One region of the Rhizobium sp. CFBP 13726 genome, then DNA from elsewhere that is predicted to be linked to it. Evidence: predicted binding sites of a transcription regulator. Region 1 holds the regulator's gene; each other region holds the start of a gene.
The links. Region 1 encodes LexA, which represses DNA repair genes until DNA is damaged. Its sites were predicted from a motif close to TGTTCNNNNTGTGTTCNG; they were not measured.
Positions count from the first base shown of each region.

Region 2: the regulator LexA is predicted to act here: its motif matches at 2,081-2,098, upstream of IFT66_RS21515 (metallopeptidase family protein).
Region 3: the regulator LexA is predicted to act here: its motif matches at 3,187-3,204, upstream of IFT66_RS16815 (ImuA family protein).

Region 1 covers NZ_JACYUU010000001.1:883,107-893,486, reverse strand. The annotation lists gene IFT66_RS04400 (PhzF family phenazine biosynthesis protein) at 1-145, opposite strand, end outside; gene IFT66_RS04395 (aminotransferase class I/II-fold pyridoxal phosphate-dependent enzyme) at 398-1,642, opposite strand; gene eno (phosphopyruvate hydratase) at 1,813-3,087, opposite strand; gene kdsA (3-deoxy-8-phosphooctulonate synthase) at 3,216-4,061, opposite strand; gene IFT66_RS04380 (VOC family protein) at 4,066-4,941, opposite strand; gene lexA (transcriptional repressor LexA) at 5,134-5,853, shown strand; gene IFT66_RS04370 (ComEC/Rec2 family competence protein) at 5,834-8,383, opposite strand; gene gltA (citrate synthase) at 8,677-9,966, shown strand; gene lpxB (lipid-A-disaccharide synthase) at 10,002-10,380, opposite strand, start outside.
Region 2 covers NZ_JACYUU010000006.1:139,953-150,332, reverse strand. The annotation lists gene IFT66_RS21530 (hypothetical protein) at 10-252, opposite strand; gene IFT66_RS21525 (HpcH/HpaI aldolase/citrate lyase family protein) at 396-1,271, shown strand; gene IFT66_RS21520 (DUF1737 domain-containing protein) at 1,268-1,474, shown strand; gene IFT66_RS21515 (metallopeptidase family protein) at 1,509-1,946, opposite strand; gene IFT66_RS21510 (hypothetical protein) at 2,238-2,891, shown strand; gene IFT66_RS23620 ((2Fe-2S)-binding protein) at 2,987-3,298, shown strand; gene bfr (bacterioferritin) at 3,264-3,749, shown strand; gene IFT66_RS21500 (RNA pyrophosphohydrolase) at 3,843-4,376, opposite strand; gene IFT66_RS21495 (divergent polysaccharide deacetylase family protein) at 4,392-5,591, opposite strand; gene IFT66_RS21490 (S41 family peptidase) at 5,673-7,004, opposite strand; gene IFT66_RS21485 (murein hydrolase activator EnvC family protein) at 6,994-8,418, opposite strand; gene rlmH (23S rRNA (pseudouridine(1915)-N(3))-methyltransferase RlmH) at 8,525-9,007, opposite strand; gene rsfS (ribosome silencing factor) at 9,122-9,538, opposite strand; gene IFT66_RS21470 (nicotinate-nucleotide adenylyltransferase) at 9,660-10,256, opposite strand; gene IFT66_RS21465 (glutamate-5-semialdehyde dehydrogenase) at 10,294-10,380, opposite strand, start outside.
Region 3 covers NZ_JACYUU010000003.1:594,470-604,849, forward strand. The annotation lists gene IFT66_RS16800 (NAD(P)/FAD-dependent oxidoreductase) at 1-530, opposite strand, end outside; gene IFT66_RS16805 (MDR family MFS transporter) at 817-2,283, shown strand; gene IFT66_RS16810 (hypothetical protein) at 2,378-2,668, shown strand; gene IFT66_RS16815 (ImuA family protein) at 3,265-4,023, shown strand; gene IFT66_RS16820 (Y-family DNA polymerase) at 3,941-5,455, shown strand; gene IFT66_RS16825 (error-prone DNA polymerase) at 5,466-8,726, shown strand; gene IFT66_RS16830 (hypothetical protein) at 8,974-9,279, shown strand; gene IFT66_RS16835 (putative bifunctional diguanylate cyclase/phosphodiesterase) at 9,364-10,380, opposite strand, start outside.

The DNA.
Region 1 (10,380 bases):
ACACCGTCTCCGAGAGGTTCATTTCCTTGGCAATGGCCTGCATCGCGCCATCGTCGAGACCATCTGCATCGAAGATGACCGCAAGCGGGTTGCCGGAAAGCTTAGCGTCGGTGAAAACGTCATAGATGCTGTAGGGACGCGCCAATGCAAACTCCTCCTCATATACCGGGCGCAAAACTGCCCGACGGCGTCCCGTGGCGCAACCCCTGATCAACGTCACCGCCTGGTGATTTGATTGGCGTCGTTTACGGTCGGACGTGCTGGGCGCCTCGGAGAAGGCCGCGTCGGCACGATAGGCGGCGCCCCAAGCCGAGCGTCACCTGCAGGTGAACAGGTCGCCAACAGTATGTGAGAAAGGCGAGCCATCGCTGGTTCGCCTTTCTCAGTACACCGATATTCAGATGATCGGGAGCGCTTCGTGCTCGCGGGTCTCGGCATTGCCGATCAGTCTTCCGAGCCGCTTGATACCCTCGTCGATCATCTCGTCGTTGGCGCAGGAGAAGCTGATGCGCAGCGTGTTGGCGTTGCTGCCGTCGGCGTAGAACGCCTTGCCGGGCACGAAGGCGACCTTTTCGGTTGCCAGCGACTTCGCCAGAAGCTCGGCACCGTCCATGCCCTCCGGCAGCGTCAGCCACACGAACATACCGCCTTCGGGCTTTGTCCATGTCGTTCCCTTCGGCATGTATTTCGCGAGTGCCGCCAGCATGGAATCGCGGCGGCCGCTATAGACCCGCTTGATCTTGGCAACCTGTTCATCGAAACCGCGCGAAGCGACATGCTCGACGGCGATCTGGTTGATCGTCGACGAATGCAGATCGGCCGCCTGCTTCAACAGCACCAGTTTGCGGATGACCGGCATCGCTCCGATGACGAAGCCGACGCGCAGACCGGGTGCAAGCGTCTTTGAGAAGCTGCCGCTGTAGATCGTGCGGGTCTTTTCGATGCCGCCGCTGCGGGCGATGTCGAGAGCGAGGATCGGCGAGACCGGTTCGCCATCGAAGCGCAGGTTCTGGTATGCGGCATCTTCGAGAATCGCGATATCGAGTTCGTCGGCCAGTGCCAGAAGCTTTTCGCGGCCTGCGAGATCGATCGTCTCGCCGGTCGGATTGGAGAAGTCGGCAGACAGATAGGCAAACTTCACCGAGCCACCGGCTTTCGACGCCGTCTCGCGATAGGCTTCCGGCGTGCGGTTGCCGTTGACCGAGAGCTGATCGTAGGTCGGCTCATAGGCGTTGAATGCGGAGAGCGCACCTAGATATGTCGGCCATGTCACCAGCGCCGTATCGTTCGGCGACAGAAACAGTTTGCCGAGGTAATCGAGCGCCTGCTGGGAGCCTGACGTGATGAAAACGTTGTCGGCGGTACAGTCGATGCCGATCTTGGCGACATCGGCGACGATCCAGTCGCGTAGCGGCTTGTAGCCTTCGCTGACCGAATACTGCAGCGCCGAGTTCACCTGAGCGCCTGAGAAGATATCCGCATAGGCCTTCTGGAATTCCTCGGCCGGAAACAGTGCCGGATCCGGAATGCCGCCGGCGAACGAAATGATGTCCGGCTGCTCCAGCAGCTTCAGCAATTCGCGGATCTCGGAGGCTTTCATGCGGCTGGAGCGCGTCGCGAAAATATGGTCCCAATCAAGCACGGGCGTTTCCTTTTATTTCAATATTCTTGGCTTCGGTTTACATAAGTTCCGACAGGTCAACAATACTGACCTATCGGTTTTTGGTACGGTGTGATCACGAATTGTAAAACGCAAAAGCCCGCGCAAGTGGCGCGGGCTCTCGAATATTTTGCCTCAGTCGACCGGAATGATCAGGCCTTGAGGATCGAGCGGCCCGCGTAGGCAGCCTGAGGACCCAGCATTTCCTCGATGCGGATGAGCTGGTTGTACTTGGCCAGACGATCCGAGCGCGACAGCGAACCGGTCTTGATCTGTCCGCAGTTGGTGGCAACTGCGAGATCGGCAATTGTCGAGTCTTCCGTCTCACCCGAACGGTGCGACATGACGGCCGTGTAGCTTGCCTTGTGCGCTGTTTCGACAGCATCGAGCGTTTCGGTGAGCGAGCCGATCTGGTTGACCTTGACGAGGATCGAGTTGGCTGTGCCCTGACGGATCCCATCGCGCAGACGGGCCGAGTTGGTCACGAACAGGTCGTCGCCGACGAGCTGAACCTTGGAACCGATCTTGTCGGTGAGATACTTCCAGCCGGCCCAGTCGTCTTCCGACATGCCGTCTTCGATCGAGATAATCGGGTACTTGCCGGCAAGTTCTGCCAGGTAATCAGCCATTGCTTCGGGCTCCAGCGAACGGCCTTCGCCTTCCAGCTCATACTTGCCGTTCTTGAAGAACTCGGTGGCTGCGCAATCGAGCGCCAGGTGGACGTCATCGCCCGGCCGGTAGCCGGCCTTTTCGACCGACTTCATGATGAAGTCGAGGGCTTCCGGCGCGCTCTTCAGGCCCGGTGCGAAACCGCCTTCGTCGCCGACATTGGTGTTGTGGCCCTGCGCTGCCAGTTCCTTCTTGAGGACGTGGAAGATTTCCGCACCCATGCGCACGGCATCCTTCAGCGTCTCGGCGCCGACAGGCATGATCATGAATTCCTGGAAATCGATCGGGTTGTCGGCGTGAGCGCCGCCGTTGATGATGTTCATCATCGGGACCGGCAGAAGATGGGCGGAGGCGCCGCCGATATAGCGATAGAGCGGCAGGCCGGACGATTCGGCTGCGGCCTTGGCAACGGCAAGCGAGACGCCGAGAATGGCGTTTGCACCCAGGCGCGACTTGTTCGGGGTGCCGTCGAGCGCGATCAGGGTCTTGTCGATGTGGATCTGGCTTTCGGCATCGAAGCCGCCGATCGCGTCGAAGATCTCGGTGTTGACGGCTTCGACAGCCTTTTCGACGCCCTTGCCACCATAGCGCTTGCCACCATCGCGAAGTTCGACGGCTTCATGCGCACCCGTGGAGGCACCGGACGGAACGGCGGCGCGGCCCATCGAGCCGTCTTCCAGATAAACATCCACCTCGACGGTCGGATTGCCACGGCTGTCCAGAATTTCGCGAGCGATGATGTCGGTAATGGCGGTCAAGGGTCTCTCCTCGGTTAATGTGCGAGCCTGAATTCGCAGGCTCAGCGAACAGGCGTGTCATCGACATTGTGCGATCGTCGATGACACGCGGATTACAGTCCAGTCAATTCGGCGGTTTTTCGACGCCGTCAGCCTTTTGCGATGGCGTCGAAGGCCAGCAGCTTTTCCAGAAGCCGCGGCATGTCCTTCAGGTAGACCATGTTCGGACCGTCAGACGGTGCGTTGTCAGGATCTTCGTGGGTTTCGATGAAGACGCCGGCAACACCGACTGCGACGGCTGCACGGGCAAGCGTTTCGACAAACTCGCGCTGGCCGCCGGAAGAGCCGCCCTGGCCGCCTGGCTGCTGGACGGAATGGGTTGCGTCAAAAATAACAGGGCTTCCGAGCGACGCCATGATCGGCAGCGAACGCATGTCGGAAACGAGAGTGTTGTAGCCGAACGACGCACCGCGCTCGCAGAGCATCACATTGGGATTGCCGCTTTCTAGGAACTTCGCCTGAACATTCTTCATGTCCCAGGGTGCCAGGAACTGCCCCTTCTTGACGTTGATCGCGCAACCCGTCTTTGCAGCCGCGACCAGCAAGTCGGTCTGGCGCGACAGGAAGGCGGGGATCTGCAGGATATCGATCGTGTCGGCCACGAGGCCGCACTGCTCTTCCGTGTGGATGTCGGTCAGAACCGGAAAGCCGTATTCCTTCTTGAGATCGGCAAAGATTGCCATCGCGTTGTCCAAGCCGATGCCGCGCTTGCCGGAGATCGACGTGCGGTTGGCTTTGTCGAAGGAGGATTTGTAGACGAGGCCGATGCCGAGCTTCTTGCAGAGTTCGACAAGCGTGCCGGCGATCATGAACGCATGATCGCGGCTTTCCATCTGACAGGGACCGGCAATCAGCGAGAGCTTTGCCGTGTTTGAGAAAACGACTTTCGAACTCCCCTCGCCCACGGACACTTCAGAATTGGCGGAGACTGTCATTTCACTATTCCTCGAAACCGAAAACCACACCTTGCCCCGGGGCTGCCGACACGATCACGCGGCCATCCCTGCGGATGAATGCGACGTCATTAGCAGCAAGGGTGATCTCTGTCACGGCGAGATCGGTGGTCTTGAAGATGATCCCGCGCGCAGCGAGGCGCGACGATAACAAGGGCTTCATCGAAGACCGGAACTCGTCGCTGAACGTGTCGTTGGATTGAATGCGGATGCTGGCATTGGCAGCTTCGATCCGCAGACCGTCTTTCCCTTGCTCGGGTTGCGTCTCGAACACGGTTTCGAGAAGCGGCAGAAACTCCAGCGGGTCATCTGCAGAAAAGACGATCTCTCGAAGGCCTGTAACGGCGTTTGCGTGCTCATCTAGACCACCGCGATCTGCCGGTAATGCGGCCATTCGCTGGCAGGAAAACAGCAAGATGTCATCGACCTCGGGGACTGCCGCGAACGCCAGACGGAATGAGACTTCGCTCTCCCCACCATCGGGCAACTGCATCGGGCGGGAGAACTGAAGCATCTCGCCCGCAGACATGTGCCCGTCCACAAAACGGCTATGATCGGCCGCTGCATCCTGCGTCCCGACGACCACCGCCGATAGACCTTCCCTTTTCCGCTGGCCGCGAAAGCGGATGTCGCGATCGGTGAACACGTTGCCTCGTTTTGCCGCAAGCGAGGCTTGCCGACGGTTCACAATGGCCAGTGGCTCGAGGTACGAGCCATCCGCGAAGAATATGCAGGCATTGGCTGTGCCGAAAGGGTGAACACCTTCAGGTGCCACAGTAAAGCCGAGAGCGGTCAACCTCCCCCGCGCTGACGCCAGATCTGCAACGGGCAGAACCAAATGATCGACTGACTTGTTACCCACTTACACCCCCAAAGTCTTATTCCGCAGAACATTGGCTATCGCGGGAAACTCGGCAAGTGCTGCGCACGAACTGAATACGTGATCGAACGCTGAAATGAGACTATTCTTGAGCAGAAATTTGGGGCTTGCGGAACACAGATAGAACATATAGCGTCCGTTCTGCATTTGTTTCCAATTCTGAGGGTCCCGTCCATGCTGACACGCAAGCAACAGGAGTTACTTCTGTTCATCCACGAGCGGATGAAAGAATCAGGCGTGCCGCCGTCGTTTGACGAAATGAAGGACGCTCTCGACCTTGCATCGAAGTCCGGCATCCATAGGCTGATCACCGCGCTCGAGGAGCGTGGCTTTATTCGCCGTCTGCCGAACAGAGCACGCGCGCTCGAAGTGATCAAGCTGCCTGACGCCTATGTGGCGAACCTTCATCCGCGACGGGGATTTTCTCCCAGTGTCATCGAGGGAAGCCTCGGCAAAACGCAACCGGTCGTCGCTCAGAAGCCGGCGCCGGTCATGGCGGACAATCCGTTCTCGACAAACATTCCGGTCATGGGTCGAATCGCTGCCGGCGTGCCGATCTCCGCGATCCAGAACAACACCCATGACATCGCCGTTCCGATCGAGATGCTGGGTTCCGGCGATCATTACGCGCTCGAAGTGAAGGGCGATTCGATGATCGATGCCGGCATCCTCGATGGCGATACCGTCATCATCAAGAATACCAGCACCGCAAGTCCAGGCGATATCATCGTTGCCCTTGTCGATGAGGAAGAAGCGACCCTGAAGCGGTTTCGCCGCAAGGGTGCCTCGATCGCACTGGAAGCTGCAAACCCGGCTTACGAGACCCGCATCTTCCCGCCCGACCGGGTGAAGGTCCAGGGCAAGCTTGTCGGCCTTATTCGCCGCTATCATTAAGAACGCTGTCATCCCGGAGATGCGCAGCAACAGCCTCCGGGATGCCAAAGTCGAGTTGTCGCGTTCGCCAGTCATAGAACCGGTGGACGGTCCACGGACGGCTTGAGGTCTGTGCGCTGTCTCGCATCGCCGCCGTAATCTTGATGTCTGGCGCTGTCGCGTTCGGAATAATGGTGATTTCCAGTGCGCCAGTCCGGCGCAACGTCCGCCCGCTGAGAAGCAAGGCGCCGGAGCGGCAAGTATCGAAGCGTGCGCCGGGCGAGACGATGATCCGACCGAAATCGCAGGCAAGACCGGTGTATCGGTTGTCTTCGATAGTGACGATCCGGATGTCCTGAGCAGTCTGCGCCGCGCACAGGATTTTCGGCAGACAGGCGAATCGTCCGGGCTTCAATGCTTGAAGAAAACCCCTGACATATTCGATTTCCCGGCGCGTCAAATCCGGTCGCGAATGTGGTCCAGATGGTCTGTCATCGCTTTTCGCAAGGCTGGCACCTCGCGCTGGTTCCGAAGAGGCAAGAACCGGCAAGGCGAGCGGTTGTTCTCCGGTCTCAAGCACCAGCGCTCGCCGCCATTGATCGTAGATAAATCCCGGCGGTCGGGTTCGATTGAGGGTGATCTTGTCATCCTGGATCACGCCGACCGATGCGCCGTCTTCGGATATGACGATATCAGGCCTCGGCGCCGAGCCTGAGCGGACCGCAAAGAGCAAAGCCACCGCCATGAACAGCGCGCCTGTCAACCTCAGCGGCGTGCGCAGCAGCGTCAGAAGCAGAAAGCCTGCCGTCGCCAGAGGCAGGAAAAGCGGGTTCTGCCGGCCGATGGCAATATCGCCGCCCCATGCGGCGACGATCTCGGCAATGCGAATGACGATCCGCAGCCCCTCGCCCATGATGAACAGAAAGGGAGCATCCAGCCCGAACGGCATCAGCAACATGCCAACAAGCCCTGCCGGCATCACCACGAAGGAAATGATCGGCATGGCCGCGAGATTGGCCGCGAGGCCGTAGGTGGTCAGATGGTGGAAATGCTCGATCGAATAGATCGACGTCGACGTACTGCCGATCAGCGACGTCACCACGATCCCGGCAATGAAATGGAACGTCGCCGCGACACCCGTTATCCAATGGTTGCTACCTTTTGTCTCCTCCTTTCCTTTCGCGAAATATCGCGTCCAGAGGGCGAACCCTGCCACCAGTGCCGCGGTTGCCGCAAACGACATCTGGAAACTCGGACCCAAAATCTCCGACGGCGAGATGGCGAGGATGATGATTGCCGAAAGGGCGACGTTGCGAAGGCTGATGGAGGGTCGATCGACGAGCACGGCGACCAGCATCACCGCCATCATGATATAGGCCCGCTCGGCGGAAACCCCGAACCCGGAAATCAGGTAATAGGCGGTCGCCATGACAAGCGCACCGAACGCGGCAAACTTCTTGATCGGATAGGCCTGCGCAAAGCCTGGAAACAGCGACAGGACGGAGCGGACGCCGACGAAGAAGATACCGGCTGCCAGCGCCATGTTCAGGCCTGAGATCGCGACGATATGGGCCAGCCCGGACAGACGAAGCGCCTCGGTCGTCTCACGGGAAATTGCACGGCGCTCGTCGGTCACGATTGCGGCAGCAAAAGCGCCCGCATCCCCCTTGACCGTATCGCGGATGCGACTGCCGATTGCGCTGCGAAGCGCAAAAAGCCCTCGCTGCATGTCCGACCATAACCCGGGTTGGTCATCGATCGCCGGTTGTACGCTAGGCGCGCCGTAAAAGAAGCCAACGGCCCCGATTTGATCGAAGTAGGAGGAGAAGGCGAAATCGTTCAATCCGGGAAGCGCCGGGCCAGAGGGTGGCGACAGACGGGCACGGCCGGAAACGCGCTCTCCGATGTCTGCAGGTTCGTGTTGGCTTCTGGCAAGAACCGAGACGCGCTGTGGCGGTCGTGAAAGCGAGGGCTCAGATGTCTGCTCGATCCTGAGGATATAGCGCCAGCGGCGCTGTGCATCGGCTTCGCGTCGTTCGACAATCCCGCTGATGGTCGTCGTGACGGGCGAATCGAGCACGACCGTCGAACACCGCCAGGTTTCGAGCGCCGCCAGTGCAGAACCGGAGAGAAGCAGGCAGATTACAAGGTTGGCACGAGACAGTGGATGCGCGCGATACCGTGTCAGCCCTGCGGTCACCATCGAGATCGCAAGCATGGTTGCGAGAATGAATGGCGATGGCGTCCAAGGAAGTGCGAACCAGAACGCAGCGCCGGCGCCCAGCAAGACAGGCAGGAAGAGGAACCCATGACCGTGGGAAACCTCCTCGCTCAACGACGTGCTCAGCCATTTGGAAACGGGCCGGTCTCTGACCACATATCCTAGGAAAACATCCTCGGAATGATGGTCGTTTCGACCATCATTCCGGACTTCCGCGGGCATTGTCTGCGATGCCGATTCGGGCGTCCAGAGTGCGATTGCGTGGGGTGTCGAAGCAAGCATCATCGGCTTGCTGCTGGCTGCCTCAAAAATCGCTCCGCCATTCGCCATGATGGTTTATCCCGCCGGCTCCGCTGCAGAGACGGTGATTGATAAACGCAACCTGCGCGTTTATATTCTCCTCGTCAACACATTCGCCAAGCTGCGGTTTTCCTTCACGTTACGGCCTCTTACACCATGAGGTTGGGCATCTTTTAAACGTGGCCTGCCTAAATTATTTTCGCGCTGCACAAAATGTCGCAGGAGCGCTTGGCATCACCTTTAGGATCATATAGCTAACTTGCGACGCTTAACTCTTATGGCGCTTTCTGGGCGCCATGCCGCCAACAGGTTGGAGGATCAGAATGACGGAACAAAGCGCAAATCTCGTACTTGGTGATAAGACAGTCGACCTCTCGGTGCGATCGGGCACCATTGGGCCGGATGTTATCGATATCGCAGCCCTGTACAAGCAAACCGGTGCCTTCACCTACGACCCCGGCTTCACGTCGACTGCATCCTGTGAATCCAAGATCACCTATATCGACGGCGACAAGGGTGTTCTCCTGCACCGCGGCTACCCGATCGAGCAGCTTGCTGAACAGGGTGACTTTCTGGAAACCTGCTATCTGCTTCTCTATGGAGAACTGCCGACGGCTGCCCAGAAGAAGGACTTCGATCATCGCGTAACCATGCACACCATGGTCCACGAGCAGATGAGCCGCTTCTTCACCGGCTTCCGCCGCGATGCGCATCCTATGGCCGTCATGTGCGGTTGCGTGGGCGCTCTCTCGGCCTTCTATCACGATTCCACCGACATCACCGATCCGCACCAGCGGATGGTTGCGTCGCTGCGCATGATCGCCAAGATGCCGACGCTCGCCGCCATGGCCTACAAGTACCATATCGGCCAGCCCTTCGTGTATCCGCAGAACGACCTGGATTACGCCTCCAACTTCCTGCGCATGTGCTTTGCTGTGCCGTGCGAAGAATACAAGGTCAACCCGGTCCTGTCGCGCGCCATGGATCGCATCTTCATCTTGCACGCGGATCACGAACAGAACGCGTCGACCTCGACGGTTCGCCTCGCAGGTTCCTCGGGTGCAAACCCGTTCGCCTGTATCGCTGCCGGCATTGCCTGCCTCTGGGGCCCCGCTCACGGCGGCGCCAACGAAGCAGCGCTCAACATGCTGACCGAGATCGGGACCGTCGACAAGATCCCGGAATACATCGCCCGTGCCAAGGACAAGAACGATCCGTTCCGTCTGATGGGCTTTGGTCACCGCGTCTACAAGAACTACGATCCGCGCGCCAAGATCATGCAGAAGACCACGCATGAAGTGCTGGCGGAACTCGGTCACAAGGACGATCCGCTTCTGCAGGTCGCCATGGAACTCGAGAAGATTGCTCTGACGGACCCCTACTTCATCGAAAAGAAGCTGTACCCGAACATCGACTTCTATTCGGGCATCACCTTGAAGGCGATGGGCTTCCCCACGACGATGTTCACCGTTCTGTTCGCGCTTGCGCGTACCGTCGGCTGGATCGCCCAGTGGGCCGAAATGATCGAAGATCCGCAGCAGCGTATCGGTCGTCCGCGCCAGCTCTATACCGGCGAAGCGCAGCGTGACTACACGCCCGTTTCGAAGCGCTAGGCGCTGAATTAGGCTTTGCGAAAAGAAAAACCCGTTCAGCGATGAACGGGTTTTTTGTTGTCTAACAGTTCGAGTACCGCACCTGCTGCGGCCTCTCCAGGCGGAACAGGGACGTCCAGTCTCTGCCAGGCAAGTGCGAACCCGTCGAGCATCGCACGGCGCTCCGGCGTGTCGGCGGACAGACGTTCCGCCCAGCGGCTGAGGCTTCCGGGTCGCACGACCTCGTTGACATACTCGGGAACGACCGGGTAGTCGGCGATCAGGTTCGGAAGCGCGCCGGTCCAGATCTTGATGCGGCCGGCCAGAAGCTTGATCAGCCAGTCCGTCTTGTAAGCCGAGACAACGGGAACCGTCGCAAGCCCCAGTTCCAGGATAACCGTCCCTGAAGCCGCCAGCGCCACGTCCGCCTCTGCG
Region 2 (10,380 bases), on a different contig from region 1:
ATGATGACGCTAGAGGTCGATGATGGTACCGCGGCCGTCGTTCCACACACGGATATCGCGGCTGGCCGGCTTTGGTCCGAACGATTTCGCTCGCACGGGTACAGGGTTCAACCTGGTCGAGATCGCCCTACCAATTGAAAGAAGGACGAGAATGCCGGCAAATGCGACGGTCAGAGACGCTGTAAAGAGCGCCGCCATGGCAAGCACCGCAATAGCTGAGGCGACGACGAAAAATGCACGAATGTTTTGCATGGATCATACCTTTCAACGTCTGAAATGTGGGACCGGCCGGCCCCGCTTACAAGTGGTTTCACGACCTCCTGTCTTGCCGAGGGCCAAAAAGCTTGTCACAACCACGTTATGACTTTTCCCAATGATTACATGGTCCCGAAGCGATGGCCGCTCTGATCCGGCGCTCGCTCCTGAGCGTTCCCGCGAGCAACACCCGTGCGCTTTCGAAAATCCCGCAGCTCGACTGCGACGGCGTGATTTTCGATCTGGAGGATTCCGTGGCATTCGCGCAGAAAGCGGAAGCGCGGGATAACCTCCGCAGAAGCTTTGCCGAGCTGAATTCCGATGGTCTCGAGACGGCTATCCGGATCAATCCGCTCACAAGCGAATTCGGTCCTGCGGATCTCGAGCTCATCGTCGAACTTCTGCCGGATGCGGTGGTCATTCCCAAGGTTGAGCATGCGGACGACGTCCGGTTGATCGCCGAGCGCCTTTCTCAGGCGGGCGTGCCGGAGAGGGTCTCTATCTGGGCGATGATCGAAACGCCGCTCGGCGTCCTCAACGCCGCCGAAATCTCGAGCGTGGGCGGACGGATCAAATGCCTCGTCGTGGGGCTCAACGATCTTCGCAAGGCAACGGGTGTTTTGCCGCAACCGGGGCGGGCCAATCTCATACCCTGGTTGATGCAGGTCGTGCTGGCGGGCAGGGCCTATGGTGTCGATGTGATCGACAGCGTGTTTAACGATTTCAGGGACGAAGTCGCGTTCGAAGCCGAGTGCGCCCAGGGCCGCGCCATGGGATTTTCAGGCAAGATGCTGATCCATCCGGCGCAGATCGACGCGGCCAACCGTCATTTCGGTCCTGATGATGATGCGCTTGAAGAGGCGCGCGCCATCATCGAGGCCTTCCGCCAGCCGGGAGCCGAAACGCTCAACGTCATCAACCTCGACGGTCGCATGGTCGAGCGTCTGCATCTCGAAGATGCGGAAAAGCTCGTCGCCAGCGCGGCGGTCATCGCCAACAGAAAGAGAAAGCCATGAAAGTATATCGTTTCATCACCGGTCCTGACGATGCCGCCTTTTGTCACCGGGTGACGGCGGCGCTGAACAAGGGCTGGGAATTATCCGGTTCGCCAAGCTACGCCTTCAACGGCAAGACGGGCGAGATGCATTGCGGCCAGGCCGTGATGAAGACCGTAGAAGGCAAGGAATACAGCCCCGAGATGAAGCTCGGCGAGCAGTAAAAAGCTAGGCCGAGGTGTGTCGGCCAGCGCTGGATCAGCGCTGGCTTGCTTCCTCGGCGCTCGCCTCGATGCGCTCCATGTCGTCGTCACTCAGGCCGAAGTGATGGCCGATCTCGTGAATGAGGACGTGGGTGATGATATCGCCCAGCGTTTCCTCGTTCTCCGCCCAGTAATCGAGGATTGGCCGGCGATAAAGCCGGATGCGATTCGGCAGTTCGCCGGTTTCCACCGTAAACCGCTCGGAAATGCCACGTCCTTCGAACAGGCCCAAGAGGTCGAACGGCGTTTCGAGCGCCATGTCTTCAAAAACGTCGTCGTCCGGAAACTCCTCGACCTCAATGGTGAGGTTCGTCGTGAGTTTGCGGAATTCGTCCGGAAGGTGGCTGTAGGCTTCTAATGCCAGCGACTCGAACGTGCTGATCGTCGGCGCATGGCGATCCTGCCAATCATCGGTCTGGTCAATGCGGGCCATGGGATCTCCTTCCAACTCAGGCACATATAATACCTGAAGCAGCTATTTCGAGAAAAGAATCATTGCGATAGCTTTTAGAGGAAAAGATTCCTGATCGGGAGCTGTTGACTCTTTGCCACGTGTCTGGAATCCATAAGAACATAAAGCGAACATTATCGATGGAGTTAACGCCATGGCCAAAGGTGCCTGGGCGCGGGAGAGACTTTTGCCCTGCGCAAGCCGATCTCGGAGACGGAAAGCGGTTGGCGAGCTTGCTCCTGATGCTCGCGTCTGGTCTGGATTGGAACCCGCATGACCGCCTGTTTTCGATTCCCTCTGGCGCATCGACAGAGGCGTATTCTGACACTCGTGTTCCCGCGTCTGTCAACCGACAGAATCGCGCGCCGCCGCTGGGGTATGGACTGGCGGTCTTCCCGCCATCATGATCATCCACCGATCGTCTTTGCCGGGCGCCACGCCGACAGGATGTGCCTGACAGCGCTCGACGCCGCCGCCGAACGCCTTAACCTGAAGCTGGGACAGGGCGTTTCAGAAGCGCGAGCGATCTTTCCGGAGCTCGACGTGATGGACGAAGACGATGATGCCGACGCGGCGCTTCTGATGGCGCTCTCCGACTGGTGCGACCGATATACGCCACTGGTGACGCTAGAAGGGCGAAACGGGCTCTCTCTGGATATCACGGGCTGTGCGGATTACGGTGGCGGAGAGCAGGTCTTGCTCGGCAATGCCTCCCGCAGACTCCGTCAGATGGGTTTCGACGTCAAAGGGACACTCGCATCTTTGCCGGGCGTGTGGAGCGATTCCGCTTCTGCCGCGGACGGAACCTGTGGCGGCGCGTTGTTTCGATCGAGTGACATCCGAGCCTTTCCAGAGATATCGCAGCGACACAGCAGCCGGTTAGGCATCACTGCCTCCGATCACGGATCGTTGATAAGGGGGTTATGATATGTCAATTACCGGGCTGGATTCTTTCTTGACATCGCTTGTCCTCTTTTGCAAAAAGTCTGTATCGAGGTCAATGTTCTCCAGGTCGATCCAAAATGCTGGTTTGCAGTTGCAATTACATCACCGAAAGGGAGATCAAGGATACGATCATCCAACTCCTCACTGAGGACTGTTGGCAGCTGATCGTTCCCGTCAAGGTCTACCATGCAATGGAAAAACGCGGCCGCTGCTGCGGTTGCTTTCCCAATGTCGTTGATCTGATCATCAAGACCACTGAGGAATATCACGCCCAGCGGCACTCGACGGAAGCTGACGTGATCGTCTATATGTCGCGCTTGAAACAACTCCACGAAGAAAACAGGAGAGCGGACATTGAAAGGCGACTTACAGGTCATCGAGCGGCTTAACGAGGCACTCTTCCTCGAACTTGGCGCTGTGAACCAATACTGGCTGCACTATCGTCTCCTGCATGATTGGGGTTTTACCAAGCTTGCCAAGAAGGAGAGGGCCGAATCCATCGAAGAGATGCAGCATGCCGATCGCCTGATCGACCGCATCATCTTTCTCGAGGGTCATCCGAACCTTCAGACGCTGGCACCGCTTCGCATCGGCCAGAACGTCAAGGAAGTTCTCGAAGCCGATCTGGCTGGCGAATACGATGCCCGCACCGCCTACAAGGCGTCGCGTGATATCTGTCACGCCGCCGGCGACTATGTCTCCATGAAGCTTTTCGAACAGCTGCTGATGGATGAGGAAGGTCATATCGACTTCCTGGAAACGCAGCTCGAACTTCTCTCGAAGATCGGCGAAGAGAGATACGGCCAGCTCAACGCGGAATCAGCCGACTCCGCTGAGTAAAGCTCAAATCATCGACACTCTATCGCTCGAGCCCGGTGGAAGATGCTTTCACCGGGCTTTGCTTTATCCGACCAGCGCTAACCGGACGTGCAATCAGCCTGCCGGCGCGAGGTGGGCAAATTCGGCGACGACCCTGTCATAGACCGCGCGCTTGAACGGCACGATCAGGCCGGGCAGATCCTGCATCGGCTTCCATTCCCAGGCATCGAATTCAGCCGTATGGCCGCCCGGCGGCGGGTTGATGGCGATCTCGCTTTCATCGCCGTCAAAGCGGAAGGCAAACCAGCGCTGCGTCTGGCCGCGATACTTTCCCTTCAGTCCGATACCGATCAGGTGTTCCGGAAGATCGTAATTGATCCACTCGCCGGCTTCGGCAAGCAGCGCGACGGAACGCATGCCCGTTTCTTCGTACAGTTCACGATAGGCGGCGGGCAGGGGATCTTCGCCCTTGTCGATCCCGCCCTGCGGCATCTGCCACAGTTGCGGAGACCCGTCGAATTCGCTGTTGCCGGCAGCAATGCGGCGTCCCGCCCAAACGAGGCCCTCGCTGTTGAGCACCATGACCCCGACGCAGGGACGATAGGGAAGATCGTCCGCTTTCACCGGTTTCTTGTGATCCTTGGCCATATCATTCCCCTTGCTTCAAGGTGCCACGCTCTCGCGGGCAAGCGTCGATACACCGACGATTTCAACACCGCGTTGCGAGGCTTCGTCGGCCCATTTGCGGATCGCCGCGATGCTCTCGTCGAAGGCGGAGGCGATGCCGATTGCCGTTCCCTTGCGTTGGGCTATCCGCTCCAGTTCGTCAAGTTTCTTGAGGATCGCGTCGGATTGAAGCTGACCGTCCAGGGTCAGGTCACCGAAGGCGTGCGGCAGTTGCATCGCCTTTGCCAGCACCTCCGTCTTCGACTGGGCCGAGGTGCCGTCATCGAGGAACAGCAGGCCGCGGGAGGCCATGTCGCGCAGGACAGGCTCAAGCGCCTTGACGTCGGAGAGATAGCGGCCGCCCTGGTAGTTCATGATCCCCGTATAGTTGGTGATCTCGCCCATCGCCACATGCAGTCGCTCAAGGTTCTTTGCCGCCGGATCCTTGACGAGAAGCGTGCCGGGTCCGGGGTCGTTGGCCGGGTAGTCGTAAGGCTCGAACGGGACCTGGATGAGGATTTCATGGCCCGCGCGGCGCGCTTCCTGCATCCAGCGCTGCAGACTGTTGCCGCTTGCGGCAAGGCCGAGCGTCACGCCTGATGGCAGTTGCTGGATTGCGCGCTGGGTGCCCGTCTGGCTGAGGCCGAGGCCACCGACCACGATCGCGATCCTTGTGCCGCGGGCGCCGGACCAGGGACGTGCATACTGGTCCATGGGCCGGCTGCCGTCCTCGCCGAGGATCGGCAGTTTGCCGTATTCCGTGTCTTCCAGAAGAGACGTATTCGGCTCTGCCGCAAATCGCGGGTCCTGGCCAATTCTCTGGGCATTGATGAGGACGGGACCGTTTCCATCCCTTGCGCGCGGCGTGTATTTTGTCACGACCGAGCCGTCCGCCATCCGGTTCTGCTCAATGGTCGCGCCGGAATTCGGATTGGACCGGGGCATGCCGTTGGGGTTGGCATTTTCGGGAGAAACTGCATCATCGGTAGGTGTCTTGGGGGCGATCGCCGTGGAGGAGGGGGGCTCGCTCGAGGCGATGCGCTCAAGCTGAGGGTCGTTTCGCATCGCATAGATCGACAAGCCGACGACGGCAATCACGCCGATGCTTCCTAAAACGGCAACGGCCGACAGGCGACGCGCCGTTCGTCGCTTCGGCGGCCGGTTTTGACCGAGCGGTGCATGGAGATCGCTGCCCAAGGGATATGCCCGCGTCTGCGCTGCCGAAATGAATGCGGTCAGGCGGCTGTGATGAAACAGCCGCCTGACCGGTTTGCCTGATTAGTTCTTGACGGCGGCCGCAGCCTTGTCGGGGCTTGCCGGGAAGGACGGGTCTGTCTTTGTCCCATGCAGCAGGTCCATGGCATAGTTCAGCTGCAGGTCGTCCTTGGTTTCCGGCGGCACATAGGCAGCCGAACCGGAACCCTCATCGGTCTCGGCCGCGCCCTGGATATGGCCCTTGAGGCTGGATTCGCCTTCGGCGCGGACCTTGCCTTGGAGTTCCGGCGGCAGCGGCTGCTCGACCTTGATGTCAGGCGTAATGCCCGTTCCCTGGATCGACTTGCCCGATGGCGTGTAATAGAGCGCCGTCGTCAGACGCAGTGCTCCGGATTCACCGAGCGGAATGATCGTCTGGACGGAGCCCTTGCCGAACGAGCGGGTGCCGACAACTGTTGCACGCTTCAGGTCCTGAAGGGCACCGGCGACGATTTCAGATGCGGAAGCCGAGCCGCCGTTTACCAGCACGACCACCGGCTTGCCATCGGTCAGGTCGCCAGGGCCAGCATTGAAGCGGCGTGTCTCATCTGCGTTGCGGCCACGGGTGGAAACCACTTCGCCGCGTTCCAGGAACGCATCGGAGACGTTGATCGCCTGGTCCAGCAGACCGCCCGGGTTGAGCCGCAGGTCAAGCACGAAGCCCTTCAGCTTGTCGGCAGGCACGTCAGCCTTGATCTTCTTGATCGCCTTTTCGAGATCGTCATAGGTCTTCTCGGTAAACGAGATGACGCGCACATAGCCGATGTCGCCAGCTTCGACGCGCGATTTGACGGCGCGCACGGCGATGATGTCGCGCATGACGGTGATGTCGAGTGGCTTGTCGGCACCCTGACGGATGACGGTCAGCTTGATGGGTGTGTTGACGGCGCCGCGCATCTTTTCGACCGCGTCTTCAAGCTTCAGGCCGCGAACCGCCTGGCCATCGATTTCGGTAATGAAGTCGCCGGCAAGAATTCCAGCCTTGGAGGCAGGCGTGTCGTCGATCGGTGTGATGACCTTGACGAGCTCGTTCTCCATCGTCACTTCGATGCCGAGACCACCGAATTCACCGCGCGTCTGGGTGCGCATGTCTTCGGCATCTTTGGAATTCATGAAGCTCGAATGCGGATCGAGCGAGCTCAGCATGCCGTTGATGGCATTTTCGACCAGCTTGTTTTCATCCGGAGGCGTCACGTACTGGGCGCGAACGCGCTCGAACACGTCGCCGAAGATCGACAGTTCCTTATAGGTGGAAGCCCCGGCGGCCTGAGCCGGGACACCGGCCGAATAAATGACGCTCATCGCGGTCGCACCCAACAGTGCTCCGACGATGACAAGAGAAGCCCTACGAATCATTTCGCGCCCTTCCAGTTTCTTTGCTGGCCCACCACGGTTTAGAATCAACCGGAGTGCCGTCTTTTCGGAATTCAATGTAAAGCGTCGGACGATCCGTTTCCAGCGCCAACGCGGTCGCACTTGCTACTCTTTTCTCACCCATGGCAGCGATCGGTTCGCCAGCAAAGACAAACTTGCCCTGCCGCGCGTTGACCATGTCCATTCCTGCCAGAACAACATGATAGCCGTCGCCGGCGTTCAGGATGATCATCTGGCCATAGCTCCGGAATGCACCGGCAAACACGACCAGCCCATCGGCCGGTGCCGTCACCACTGCGCCGGGGTTGGAGGCCACGGTCATACCGCGTGCCGGGTGTCCCGTCCCGTCTGCATCGCCGAACGCACGCAATATTTCGCCGGCAACCGGAAGCTCAAGTTTTTGCCTGAGGCTTGAAAACGCGTATGCGGGCGCAATGCGGTTTTTGTCGGGCACACCGCTTTCGGCCAATTGCCGGGCTTTTTCGCGTTCCTCTTCGGACATCTGCCGCCGACGCTCTTCCTCGGCACGGGCCAGATCCATGCCTTCGCGCACGGATGCGATCTGTCCTTCAAGCCCCTGAATAAGATCCTGAAGCGAGGTGGCGCGGCCGACAAGTTCCTGAGAACGCGCGCGTTCTGCGGCCAGCTGTCTTTCGTTCTCGGCATTCAGCTTGGCGTTTTCGGCGAGCAGCAGGTTCATGCGCCGCTCTTCCTCGACGCCTGCCGTGATGGTTTGCGAGACGGCTTCCTTTTCCCGTGCCGCTTCGGCTTGCAGGCTCGCGAGATTTTGAAGATCCGTGACCAGCCTTTCGGCCTCCGCCCGGATGCCGGGCACGACGGCGCCGAGCAGGATGGCGCTTCTGACGGAACCCAGCGCATCATCGGGGGAGACCAGCAGCGCCGGCGGCGGGCTGCGGCCCATGCGTTCCAGAGCACCCAGCACTTCGGCAAGAATGGAGCGACGCCCCCTCAGGGCCACGCGGATCTTGTCCTCCTGCACTTTCAGCGAGGCGAGCTTGTCTTCGCTCACCTGGATCTTCGACTGCAGGTCCTTGCGGCGTGCGGCTGAATCGATCAGGGCCTGGCGCATATCCGCAGACGTCTTCTTGATGCCGGAAATGCTGTGCTCGATCTGAGCGACCTTTTCCGACGAGAGGCTCATGCTTTTGGCCAGCACTTCCAGCTCGCCGCGGGTCTCGTTGCGTCTCTTTTGAAGATCGGCTGTCGGATCCGCCAAGGCTTCGGTCGCGGGCGGGGAGGGTTGGGCCGCAGGCGGTGCCGGCTCCTGTGCCAAGGCAATCCAGTGAAACGGGGGCAGGCGGAGAGGCGCGAAGGCAAGCGCCGATGCCATCGCTGGCAGCGCAAGGCCCAGGGCTATGGCTCTCCTGATCGTCATTGCGTTCTCGAATCTGCAGCGGACCTGCGAAGGCTAGGCTGATTCGCCGGGGCCAGCCATAAACAACATCGTGTTTCGCAACATCGGCCCGGAAGGTAAACGAAGTCTAAACGCGGTGGTAGGGATGGCCTGAAAGGATGGTGACGGCGCGATACAGCTGTTCGGCGATGAGAATGCGGACCAGCTGATGCGGCCATGTCATAGAGCCGAGATTGAGGACGACATCAGCGCGTGCCCGAAGATCCGGGTCCAGCCCGTCGGCGCCGCCGATCGCGAGCATCATGTCGCGCTTGCCGCCGTCCTTGTACTTGTCGATCAGACCGGCAAAGGCTTCGCTATCGAGCGCCTTGCCGCGTTCATCGAGCAGAACGAGGATGGCACCATCGGGAAGGGCCTTCTCGAGTGCGGCGGCCTCCTCGCGCTTTCGCGTTTCTGCATTGGAAGCACGGCTTTCCGGCACTTCGATCATCCTGGCAAGTTCGAGCCCGATCGCGGGCCCGGCCTTGGAGAAACGGTCGAGGTAACGGGACGCAAGATCCTTCTCCGGTCCGGCTTTGAGCCGTCCCACGGCAAAAAGGCTGATGCGCATGTCCTGATCCGTTGTTTTCAGAGCTCTCGGCTGCCACTGCGCCGCCACGTCGTCAACGCGCCGCCGTCAGCATGCAATCGTCGCCCCTTGTCGGCTCAGGAACGCCCCGGCCTGTTAGTGAAGCACTGTGCCTTCCTCGACATCCGGAGCGGCCCACATCTTTTCGATGTTGTAGAACTCGCGGATTTCGGGGCGGAACACATGGATGATGATATCACCAGTGTCAATCAGCACCCAATCACCCGTCTCCATGCCTTCGACACGGGCACCGCCGAGGCCCTCTGCTTTCAGGTCGGTGATGAGGTGATCGCAGATCGCCATGACATGCCGGCTCGATCGTCCGGAGACGACGACCATGTAGTCTCCGAGAGCGGATTTTCCGGCAATATTGATGGTGACGATATCTTCTGCTTTGGAGTCCTCGAGGCTCGTGAGGACCTGATCGAGGGCATGGGCGGCGGCATCATCGCCACGTTCCAGGCTCTGCGGAATGACGGAGGCCGTCCTTCCCTTGGCGTGTACTGTTGTCAGGGTCGTTCCTTTCGTCCGGTAACAGCAACATCCTCTTCGCGCGAATCCCGTCTGATGACCGGCCGCATACCGAAGGTGGCATCGAATGCTTTATCTTTCAAGTGATCGGAATGTTCCAGTTTTAGGAATCGGACGTCTTTCCCGATGCCCGGATTGCCGTTGAACTGAGGGCCGAACGCGGACCGTGGATAAAGGTCCAGGCGGGCGGACGGCGCTTCCACAGCGTGCCGGCATCCGTCTCGTCAACACGGGCATGCTGGAATGTCCGGGCCATCTTTGATGACAGGAAGGAAAGCGTTGCACCCGGCCGGTCTATGACGGCGATCGGGAAGGTGGAGACGATCTCCTGCCACTTCTGCCAATGGTGAAAGGTCCTGAGGCTGTCTGCACCCATGATCCAGATGAAATGGATATGCGGATTGCGCGCTTTGACGAAGGACAGCGTATCGGCGGTATAGGCGCCACCCAGCGCTTTCTCGAACGCGGTGACCTTGATGCGCGGATCCTGGATCAGCCGCTCGCTCATGGCGATGCGGTCTGGGAGCGATGCGAGTTCGGATCGGCTTTTCAGCGGATTGCCAGGTGTCACCATCCACCACAGCTGATCGAGGCCGAGGCGGCGAAGCGCGATCTCGGCGACCAGAAGGTGGCCTTCATGCGGTGGGTTGAACGAACCGCCGAAAAGGCCGACGGCCATGCCCCGTTCCACATGCGGCATGGCGAGATGGCGTCTTTCGATCCGCTCTATCGTCACGTCAGGGCCGGATCTGGCCGGTGCCGTGCACCCTGTATTTGAACGAGGTCAGCTGCTCGACGCCAACAGGGCCGCGCGCATGCATCTT
Region 3 (10,380 bases), on a different contig from region 1:
GCAACCGCAAGTTCCGCAGGCGTCAGAACCTTGAAGGAAAGGTCGTATTCGCGCTTCAGTCGGTCGGCTTCGCGCACCGTCTCGTCGAGCTTGGCCTGCGAGCGGAACACTTCCTGCCAGCCGTTCTTGGCAATCAGATCCTCGGCGCCCGCCTCGCGGATCAGTTCGTCATGGGTGGCGATCGAATGCTCGATCAGCGGCGCATAGGCGCGGGCGATCAGCTCATGCCTCGGCACATTGGAATGCCACCAGTATTTTGCCAGAAACGAGGAGACCGACGGCATCGCGCTCCAGTGAAAATGCGCGTCGATGCGGTTGTTCCTGGCATAGCGCAGGATCTGGGCGAACTGCTGGGGAAAGCTGTAGGGGACAACGCCCTCGCGCTGGATCAGGCCGGCATTGCCGTAGGAGGTTTCCATCCCGGGCTCCCTGCGGTCCACCAGGGCGACCGATTTTCCCCGTCGCGCCAATTGCAGAGCCGTCGAAACACCGATGATGCCGGCGCCGAGAACGATCACATCCGCTGCCATGATATTGAATCCATATGAGATAACTGAGCAGGTCACCATGACGCCGGGTCAGGCGCAGCGCAAATGAAAATTGCAGCGGCCGCCTGGATATCCAAGGGGTGAGGAGCGCTTGTGGAACTTGATCTAAATCAAATATAGCTTGACGCAACCAAGTTTGCGCTCCTAAGTCGATGACGCACTGACGGCCACCAGAACTTGCAGATGCACGCTTTGCAGACGCAATATCCTGCCGCGACCGCCGAATTTCTCTCTTGTCGCGCCCTCCGTCAGGGCTTCGGATTCATTCATGTCTGAAAAAGTCTCACATCGCGGGCTCGTCGTAGCCGCGATCATGGCAAGCATGGCGATGATCGCCATCGAAGCGACCATCGTCTCCACCGCCATGCCGCAGATCGCAGCCCAGCTCGGGCAGCTCAATCTCTACAGCTGGGTGTTTTCCGCTTTCCTCCTGTCGCAGACCGCGCTGACCGTCGTCTTCGGCAAGCTTTCCGATATCTACGGGCGAAAGCCGATCGTGCTGGCTGGCATCGCCGTCTTCCTGGTCGCCTCCATCCTCTGCGGATTTGCCTGGTCGATGCCGTCCATGATTGCCTTCAGACTGCTCCAGGGCATCGGCGCTGGCGCCATTCAGCCCGTCGCCATGACGGTGGTGGCCGATCTCTTTCCGGGCAGCCAGCGTGGAAAGGTTCAGGGCTATCTGGCCAGCGTCTGGGCGCTCTCGGCCGTGGTTGGCCCGCTGCTCGGCAGCGTCATCATCCATAACCTGCCCTGGGCCTGGATCTTCTGGATCAACGTGCCGGTCGGCCTTGCCGCTGCCGCAGCGTTCATCCTGTTCTACCACGAGGAAAAGCACACCCGGACGGTCTCGATCGATATCCTGGGCGCCGTGCTGTTTGCCGTCTCCATCTCGGCGCTGATGATTGGCCTCACGGTCTCCGAGACCGGATTGTCGACGTCCGCGATCGTCTCCTTCGTCCTGTTCGCCGTGTCGCTTGCGCTGTTCATCTGGCAGGAGCGCCGCGTCGAAGAACCGATGGTCGCGCCGGATCTCTGGCTCTACCGACCGATTGCGGCCGCCAACATCTCTGTCTTCTTCGCCTCCATGGCGATCATGGGGCTCACCACCTTCCTGCCCATGTATGTGCAGACCGTGCTCAACCAGTCGCCGCTGGTGGCAGGCTTTGCACTGACCATGCTTCTCTTGGGATGGCCGTGCGGCGCAACGATCGCTTCGCGGAACTTCACCCGGTTCGGGCTGCGGCCGATCATGCTGGTGGGCGCCGTGTTCGTCCCCGTGGGAACCTTCCTCCTGACCCTGCTGACGCCATCCAGTTCGGCGGTGCTTGCGGGTGCCGGCTCGCTCGTCATGGGCTTCGGCATGGGCCTTCTCAATATCGGCGCACTGATCCTCACCCAGGGAAGCGTCGCGGCCTCGCAACGCGGCAGTGCCACGGCGTCGAACGTGTTTTCCCGCAACCTCGGCAGCACGCTGGGCGCGGCGATTCTCGGGGCGGTGCTGAGCTGGGGCCTGGTCCATACGACCAGCGGACAGGCGATCACGACCGACCAGCTGCGTGCTCTCCTGAACGGAACCGGTCTCGTGAGTGGCGATGCCGAAGCGGTTCGCCTTGCGCTGCAGGACGGCCTGCACGCGACCTTCCTGACCATGCTCCTGTTTGCCGTCCTGATCGTGCCCGCTTGCCTGTTCGTGCCCCGCGATGCCGTCCACAAGGACGAGCCCGCGCCGGCCTGAACCTTGAAATCTGGCGCCAACATGCCCATTTCGCTGTGAACGGGGCCCTATCGGGACCGATATCGTCACAACGACTATTAAGGTGGGTGGCACGATGCAGCAGATGACAAAGACAATCCGGGACCTGACGATCGAGGAGCGCGAAGACGCGCTGATCACCATGGCGCACGCGCTTGAAGGCGCTGCCAGAGAAGCTCTCGTCGAAGGAAACCGCCAGTTCGCCGCAATCTCCGGCAACATGGCCGAAGCGATCTTCATCAACGCCGACCAGCTTGCACGCGATCACGTCGAGGAAGCCGAACAGGTTCTCGAACAGGCCGTCCAGATCATGGTCGAATATGAAGCTGAACACCCCTACCGGATCGTCAGCACCGCGATCCACTGAGGACGGCGGCACGGCGGGCGACGGGCAACCTTGCCCGCCTCCCGCATTCTCTCGCAGTGGAGAAGACGCCACCTGATGCGGCAAGCCTTCACTGGTCTCCTATACAAAACGTCTGACATTGAACGCCTGCAAATCCAACGTCGAGTTCCTCGGCGATGGCGCAGATGGTAGCGTTGTGCTCCTTGGTGTCTGCGGGAATGGGAAAGAGCCAAAGGGCGGCGGCTCGTGGGCGGATGGCCGCAGACGGCCATAGTTCCGTTTGAGCGCGAGTGTTCATCCCTTAGGCTCTGCCACACATCGCCGTTACATTCTTGATATGCAGATTGGCGATTTGAGAACGGAAAGTTCTCACGGTTTTCGTGTCGCCCCAGCTAAGATCAAGAACATGCAAAAAATCTCAAGCACTCCATCGAGCCTCTCAAGCCGCCTACAAAGCTGATTCAGAACGATGAATCTTCACCGGCGCTAAAATGCCGAGAGCTATCCCGTTCTGACCCCGCTTGACTCTTCTGTCGCGGCGGAACAGAAACAGAACACCAACATTCTTTGGGACATGAAGTCCTGTGCAACGCGAACCTTGAGGAGGGCCGTGAACGATGTCGCATGCCCCTGCCTCAAGGCTTGTCGAGGAACTGAGAGACCGGATTGCGCATCTGGAAGGCAGCGTGTCGCGCAAGGCGCTTGTGCTGCCCTTCGGGGTGCCTGACGTCGACGAGCGATTACCGGGCGGGGGGCTTGCCTATGGCGCCTTGCATGAAATTGCAGGCGGCGGGGCGGGTACAATCGATGGTGCCGCGGCCGCCCTGTTTGCGGCAGGTATTGCGGCCCGGGCCAAGGGAAAGGTTCTTTGGTGCCTGACCCGGCCGGATCTCTTTGCGCCGGCGCTGTCGCAGGCGGGGCTTCACCCGGATCGCGTCATCTACTGCGAAGCGGACAGGGAGGAGGACGTGCTTGCCTCGATGGAAGAGGGGCTGTCCTTCGGGGGATTGGCGGCCGTCGTCGGGGAACTGGTGAGGCTGCCGATGACCGCGTCGCGGCGTCTTCAACTGGCTGCCGAGAAGACGGGGACGCTCGGCCTGGTCGTCCGGCGCTGGCGACGGCAGACGGAGGCCTCCGACTACGGTCAGCCGACGGCGTCCACAACACGCTGGAGGATCAGCACCCTGCCGTCCGAGCCGCTTCCTGTCGCCGGCGTGGGACGGGCGAGGTGGCTGGCGGAATTGATGCGGGTAAAGGCGGGGCAATGTGCCGAGTTTGAGTTAGGAGCCTGCGATGCCGAGGGTCGTGTCTGTTTACTTCCCCTATCTAGCAACGGATCGGATACGTCGGCATGGCGAGGAAGCCGTGTCGGTTGACCAGCCGCTGGTCGTGGTCTCGCGCAGCGGCTCGAAACGCTGGATATCGGCAGCCGATACGGCTGCCCGCAAGCTGGGCCTCAAAGTCGGCATGGCTGCCAGCAAGGCACAGGCGATGATTGGCAACCTTCATATGGTGGACGCCGATCCCGTTGCCGACGCCGCAGCCGTCGAGCGCCTGGCGCTATGGGCGCTTCGTCAATACAGCCCCGTCGTTGCCGTGGATGGAACGGATGGCATCGTCATGGATACCGAAGGTGCCGATCACCTTCAGGGTGGTGAAGAGCTGCTGATCTCCGGCGTTGTCAACGGTCTCCGCGGCAAGGGCCTGACGGCACGTGCCGCTGTCGCCGATACCTGGGGTGCGGCGCATGCACTGGCGCGACTGACGACGAACGAAACGACGGTGGTGCCGCGCGGTGATGTCACCAAGGCCGTGATCGGACTTCCAATCCACTGTCTGCGGCTTGCGGCAGATACGATCCAGGCATTGCGCATCCTGGGTATCGACACGGTAGGAGAGCTGTCGGCACTGCCGCGTGCGCCGTTGACACTGCGATTTGGTCCAGAGGTCGGACGCCGTCTCGATCAGCTCTTCGGCCGTCTTGCAGAACCCATCGAGCCGTTGCGCACGCCGGATCTGGTCGAGGTGGCGCGCAATTTCCAGGAGCCCATCGGTGCGCCCGATACGATTGCAAAATACGTCCGCCGGCTGGTGGCGCAACTGACGGCAAAGCTGGAGGAGCGGGGGCTGGGCGTCCGGCGCTCCGATCTGATCATCCATCGCGTCGACAACACACGCCAGTGTCTTCGAGCAGGACTTGCCAAGCCCGTGCGTGATCCTGCCCGCCTGACAAAGCTTCTCTGTGACCGTATCGAAAAGATCGACCCGGGCTTCGGCATCGAGCGGATGGTGCTGGTGGCGGTCATGGCCGAGCCGCTGGAAATAAAGCAGGTCGCAAACGCGCTGGTAGAAGAGGCGGTGGTGGATGTGACGCCGCTTGTCGATATTCTCGGCAACCGGGGCCAGCGCCTTTACCGCATCACGCCGGTGGCCTCCGACGTTCCGGAACGATCTCTCCGGCGGATCGGACCGACGGCCGTCGAGACGGGTGCCGAGTGGGCAGCCAGGTGGCCGCGGCCGTCACGGCTGCTGGCTTATCCCGAAGAAATCGAAACCATGGCTGTCCTGCCCGACCAGCCGCCAGTCGTCGTCACTTGGCGCGGCAAGCGCCGCCGCATCGTTCGTGCCGATGGGCCCGAGCGCATCTTCGGCGAATGGTGGCTCCGGCCGCGCGAAATGCAGGCGGTGCGCGATTACTTCGTGGTCGAGGACGAGCACGGCGATCGGCTGTGGGTCTTCCGCGCCGGCGACGGCGTCGATGCAGGCACGGGGTCACACAAATGGTTCCTCCACGGCATCTTCGGGTGAGGCTTGAACTATGCGCTATGCCGAACTCCAGGTGACCACGCATTTCTCGTTCCTGCGCGGTGCAAGCTCCGCGGAAGAACTGTTTGCCACGGCCGCCGCACTGGGCATCGACGCCCTTGGTGTCGTCGACCGCAACTCGCTTGCCGGCATTGTCCGGGCCTGGGAGGCGGCTAAGACAACCGGGGTGCGCCTGGTGGTCGGCTGCCATCTCGACCTCACGGATGGCATGTCGCTGCTCGTCTACCCGACGGACCGGCTCGCCTATTCCAGGCTCACCCGGCTGCTGACGCTTGGCAAAAGCCGGGGCGGAAAGGCCAAGTGCGTTCTCGACCTTGCTGATGTCGAGGCCTATAGCGAGGGCCTCATCGCGATCCTCATTCCGGATGAGGCGGACGATATCTATGCGGGTCAGCTCCGCAAGGTGGCCGCAGTCTTTGGTGACCGCGCCTATGTCTCGCTCTGCCTGCGGCGGCGTCCGAACGACCGGCTGCGGTTGCATGATCTGTCGAACATGGCGCAGCGTCACAAGGTGAAGACGGTGGTGACCAACGATGTGCTCTTCCACGAGCCCGGCCGCCGACAGCTTCAGGACATCGTCACCTGCATCCGCAACCGCACCACCATCGACAGCGTCGGCTTTGACCGGGAGCGGCATGCTGACCGCTTCCTCAAGGCGCCGGAGGAGATGCACCGCTTGTTTGTCGACTATCCCGAAGCTCTCGCAAGAAGCCGCGAGATCGTCGAGCGTTGCCGTTTCGACATGAGCGAGCTGCAGTACCAGTATCCTGAAGAGGCAATTGTGCCAGGGCTCGACGCCCAGCAGTCGCTGGCCAAGTTCGCCTGGGAAGGTGCGGCGGCACGCTACCCGGAAGGCATTCCCGACAAGGTCCGCAAGGCGATCCTGCACGAACTCGACCTCATCCGGAAGATGAACTACGCCCCGTACTTCCTCACCGTCTTTTCCATCGTCCGCTTTGCCCGCTCCAGGAACATCCTCTGTCAGGGCAGAGGGTCAGCTGCCAACTCCGCCGTCTGCTATTGCCTCGGGATCACCAGCATCAACCCGGAAACAGGAGACCTCCTGTTCGAGCGCTTCGTTTCGATGGAGCGTAACGAGCCGCCGGATATCGACGTCGACTTCGAGCATAACCGGCGCGAGGAGGTCATCCAGTGGATATACGAGACCTATGGTCGCTCGCGCTCCGCCCTCTGCTCCACCGTCACCCGCTACCGAACCAAGGGTGCGCTGCGCGATGTGGGCAAGGCGCTCGGCCTGCCCGAAGACCTGATCGGTCAACTGACCTCCGGCGTCTGGGGCTGGTCGAAGGATGGCATCGGCGAAAAGCAGCTCAGGGAAAACAACATGAACGCGTCCGACTACCGGCTGCGTCTGGCGCTCGACCTTGCCTCGCAACTCATGGGAGCGCCGCGCCATTTGGGACAGCATCCCGGCGGCTTCGTGCTGACGCAGGACAGGCTGGATGATCTTGTCCCCATAGAGCCCGCCGCCATGGATGACCGCCAGGTGGTGGAATGGGACAAGGACGATATCGACGCGTTGAAGTTCATGAAGGTGGATGTGCTGGCGCTTGGCATGCTGTCCTGCATGGCCCGCTCCTTTGAGCTGCTGGCGGAGTACAAGAACGAAGCGATGGGTCTGGCAGACGTTCCGCAGGAGGATCCGAAGACCTACGCGATGATCCGCAAGGCGGATACGCTTGGTACCTTCCAGATCGAAAGCCGCGCCCAGATGGCGATGCTGCCAAGGCTCAAGCCACGCACCTTCTATGATCTCGTGGTTCAGGTCGCCATCGTCCGCCCTGGCCCGATCCAAGGCGACATGGTGCATCCCTATCTGCGTCGGCGGGAGGGCAAGGAGAAGGTGGAGTATCCAACGCCGGAGCTCGAGGCGGTGCTTGGCAAGACGCTCGGCGTCCCGCTCTTCCAAGAGAGCGCCATGAAGGTTGCCATGGTCTGTGCGGGTTTCAGTGCAGGCGAGGCGGACCAGCTGCGTCGGGCCATGGCGACCTTCAAGTTTACGGGCGGCGTGTCGAGGTTCAAGGAGAAGCTCGTCAACGGCATGGTCAAGAACGGCTACTCTCAAGACTTCGCGGAGCGGACGTTCAGCCAGCTGGAAGGCTTCGGCTCCTATGGCTTTCCGGAAAGCCATGCAGCTTCGTTCGCCCTCATCGCCTATGCCAGTTCCTGGATGAAGTGCCATCATCCGGATATCTTCTGCGCCGCTCTCCTCAACTCCCAGCCCATGGGGTTCTATAGCGTTGCCCAGATCGTCACCGATGCCCGCAACCACGGGGTGGAGGTCCGGCCCGTCTGTGTCAATCGGTCTCGCTGGGACTGCACGATGGAGGAGACCGGAAGGCCCGGCCGCTTTGCGGTTCGTCTCGGTATGCGCATGGTAAAGGGGCTGCCGCTGAATAATGCTGCCAGAATTGTTCTTGCCCGTGTTGACCAGCCTTTCGAGAGTGCCGACGACATGTGGCGGCGATCCGGCGTGCCGACAGCGTCGCTGGTCAAGCTGGCAGAGGCCGATGCCTTCCTACCGTCGTTGAAGCTGGAACGGCGTCAGGCGCTCTGGGACATCAAGGCGCTGCGCGACGAGCCGCTGGAACTATGGGCGGCAGCCGCAAAGCGTGAAGAAAAGGTCGTTGCCGAGATGCAGGAACCCGACGTGTCGCTCAAGTCGATGAAAGAGGGCAGGGAGGTCGTTGAGGACTATTCCCATACGGGCCTCAGCTTGAGGTCGCATCCTGTGTCTTTCCTGCGTCCGGAACTGAAGAAAAAGCGGATCGTCACCTGCGCCGAAGCGATGGGTGAGCGCGATGGCCGCTGGCTCTGGACCGCGGGCCTCGTCCTCGTGCGTCAGAAGCCTGGTAGCGCCAAAGGCGTGATGTTCCTGACGCTCGAAGATGAGACGGGCGTCGTCAATGCCGTCGTCTGGCCCTCGCTATTCGAGAAACAGCGCCGGATCGTCATGTCGGCTTCGATGATGGCGATCCATGGCAGGATACAGCGCGAAGGCGAGGTCGTGCATCTGGTCGCCCAGCGCCTGTTCGACTTTTCCGGCGATCTCTCCAGTCTCGGCGAGCTTGGCGGCGACTTCCCCTTGCCGTACGGCCGTGGCGACGGAGCCAAACATGGCAGCGGGCCTGATCCCCGCGACAATCCGAAGCCTGTCATCCCGACGCGCGACATCTATATCCCGGATCTCCACATCGATACGCTCAAGGTCAAGTCGAGAAACTTCCATTGACCGGCAAGGATGTCAAAGACAGCGTTGTTGATATTGCTCTCAAGTCTGTCCCGTTTTGCCTGTGCTCCAGCCCGGTTACGGCTTCCCTCACAGGGTTGGAGCGGCGGGTTGCGTATCCGCAGGAATTCGTCCGTGTCATCCATTCCAGGACTGACCGCGGACGTTGATAGCGTCGGCGCTATGCCCGCTTGAAAGCGTAGACCACGCGCATGCGGGAGAGGGCGCGTGCTCACGATATGTCTTTTTGATGGATCAAAGTCAGCCCTCCGGTGTTGTTGAAGACAGAACGGATTATGGGATGACCGTTCTCCGGAGGCCCGCTATCGTGAAATCACGTATCGAAGTCGTCAATGCCGTGACGGATGTTTTAAGACGGTTGCGGGTCAGGCCGCCATCGCAGGTCAAGTTCGGGACGATCGCGAACACGCCCGCGACCACCGGATATTCAAGAAACGAACTTCTGAACGCGCTCTACGCCCTGGAACATGAAGGCGTCATAGCATTGCACCATGACAACAGTTTCAGCGTCTTGAAATCATCGACCTTGATCTAGCTTCCGGTAGAGCCGACAAGCTTGAAACACGATGCGCGTTGGAAATCCGAGATCCTGTGTTTCTCGTGCCGGCAGCCTATCGGATCAGCATGCGATCTGGTGTTCCATTTTTCTCTCGAAGAACCATTCTTCGAATGCGGCTGGAGACAGCGGCTTTGCAAAAAGATACCCCTGCGCTTCATCACAACCCATCTTGCTCAAAGCCTCGGCCGCCTCGGTCGTCTCCACCCCTTCCGCCACGACCTGGTAGCCCAGGTCGTGCGACAGCTGGATCATCGATCTGACGAGATTGGTTTCGCGAAAGCCATCATCCATGCTGCGGATAAAGGATTGATCGATCTTGACCACGGTGGTCGGCAAGGTCTGGAGATAGGACAGGCTGCTGTAGCCCGTGCCGAAGTCGTCGATCGATAGTCGGACCCCGCCATCGGAAAGCGCCTGCAACTTCGCCAGCGCGTTTGCCGCGTCCTTCATGATCGCGCTTTCGGTGACCTCCAGCTCCAGCATCGCCGGCCGGATACCATGTCTCAAGAGGGACAGTTGCACCCGTTGGACAAAGTCCGGTTCATCGAGGTTTGCCGCCGAGATATTGACCGATACCGGAACGATTACCCCCCTGGATTTCAGGTTGCCGGCTTCGCGCAGAGCGGCATCCAGAACCCACGCGGTCATCTTGCCTATATGTGGAGACTGCTCGATGATCGGAGCGAATTCGCCGGGGGAGATGGCTCCCAGTTCCGGATGGAGCCAGCGCAGGAGGACTTCTGCTCCGACGCAATGGCCATCCGGCAAACTGACACGCGGCTGGAACACGATCGATAGCTGATCGCTGCCTTGAAGGGCGTTGTCGAAATCCTGCAGCAGACGGAAACTCCGCTGGTAGCGATCGTCACTGGCCTGTGAAAAGACCGCGACATGTGTCGCTGTCAGACGAGCGTCCTGCGCTGCGCTGCTCATGGCACGCAGGAAATCCGACGGCGTGGTGTCGGGTTTGAGCGGCGCGACGCCGATTGCCGGCGTCATCAGAAATCTGAGGTCCGACTCGTCGTCCAGGTCACCCAGCAGCTGTCTGAGGTAAACCATGCAGTCGAGGCCTGCGAT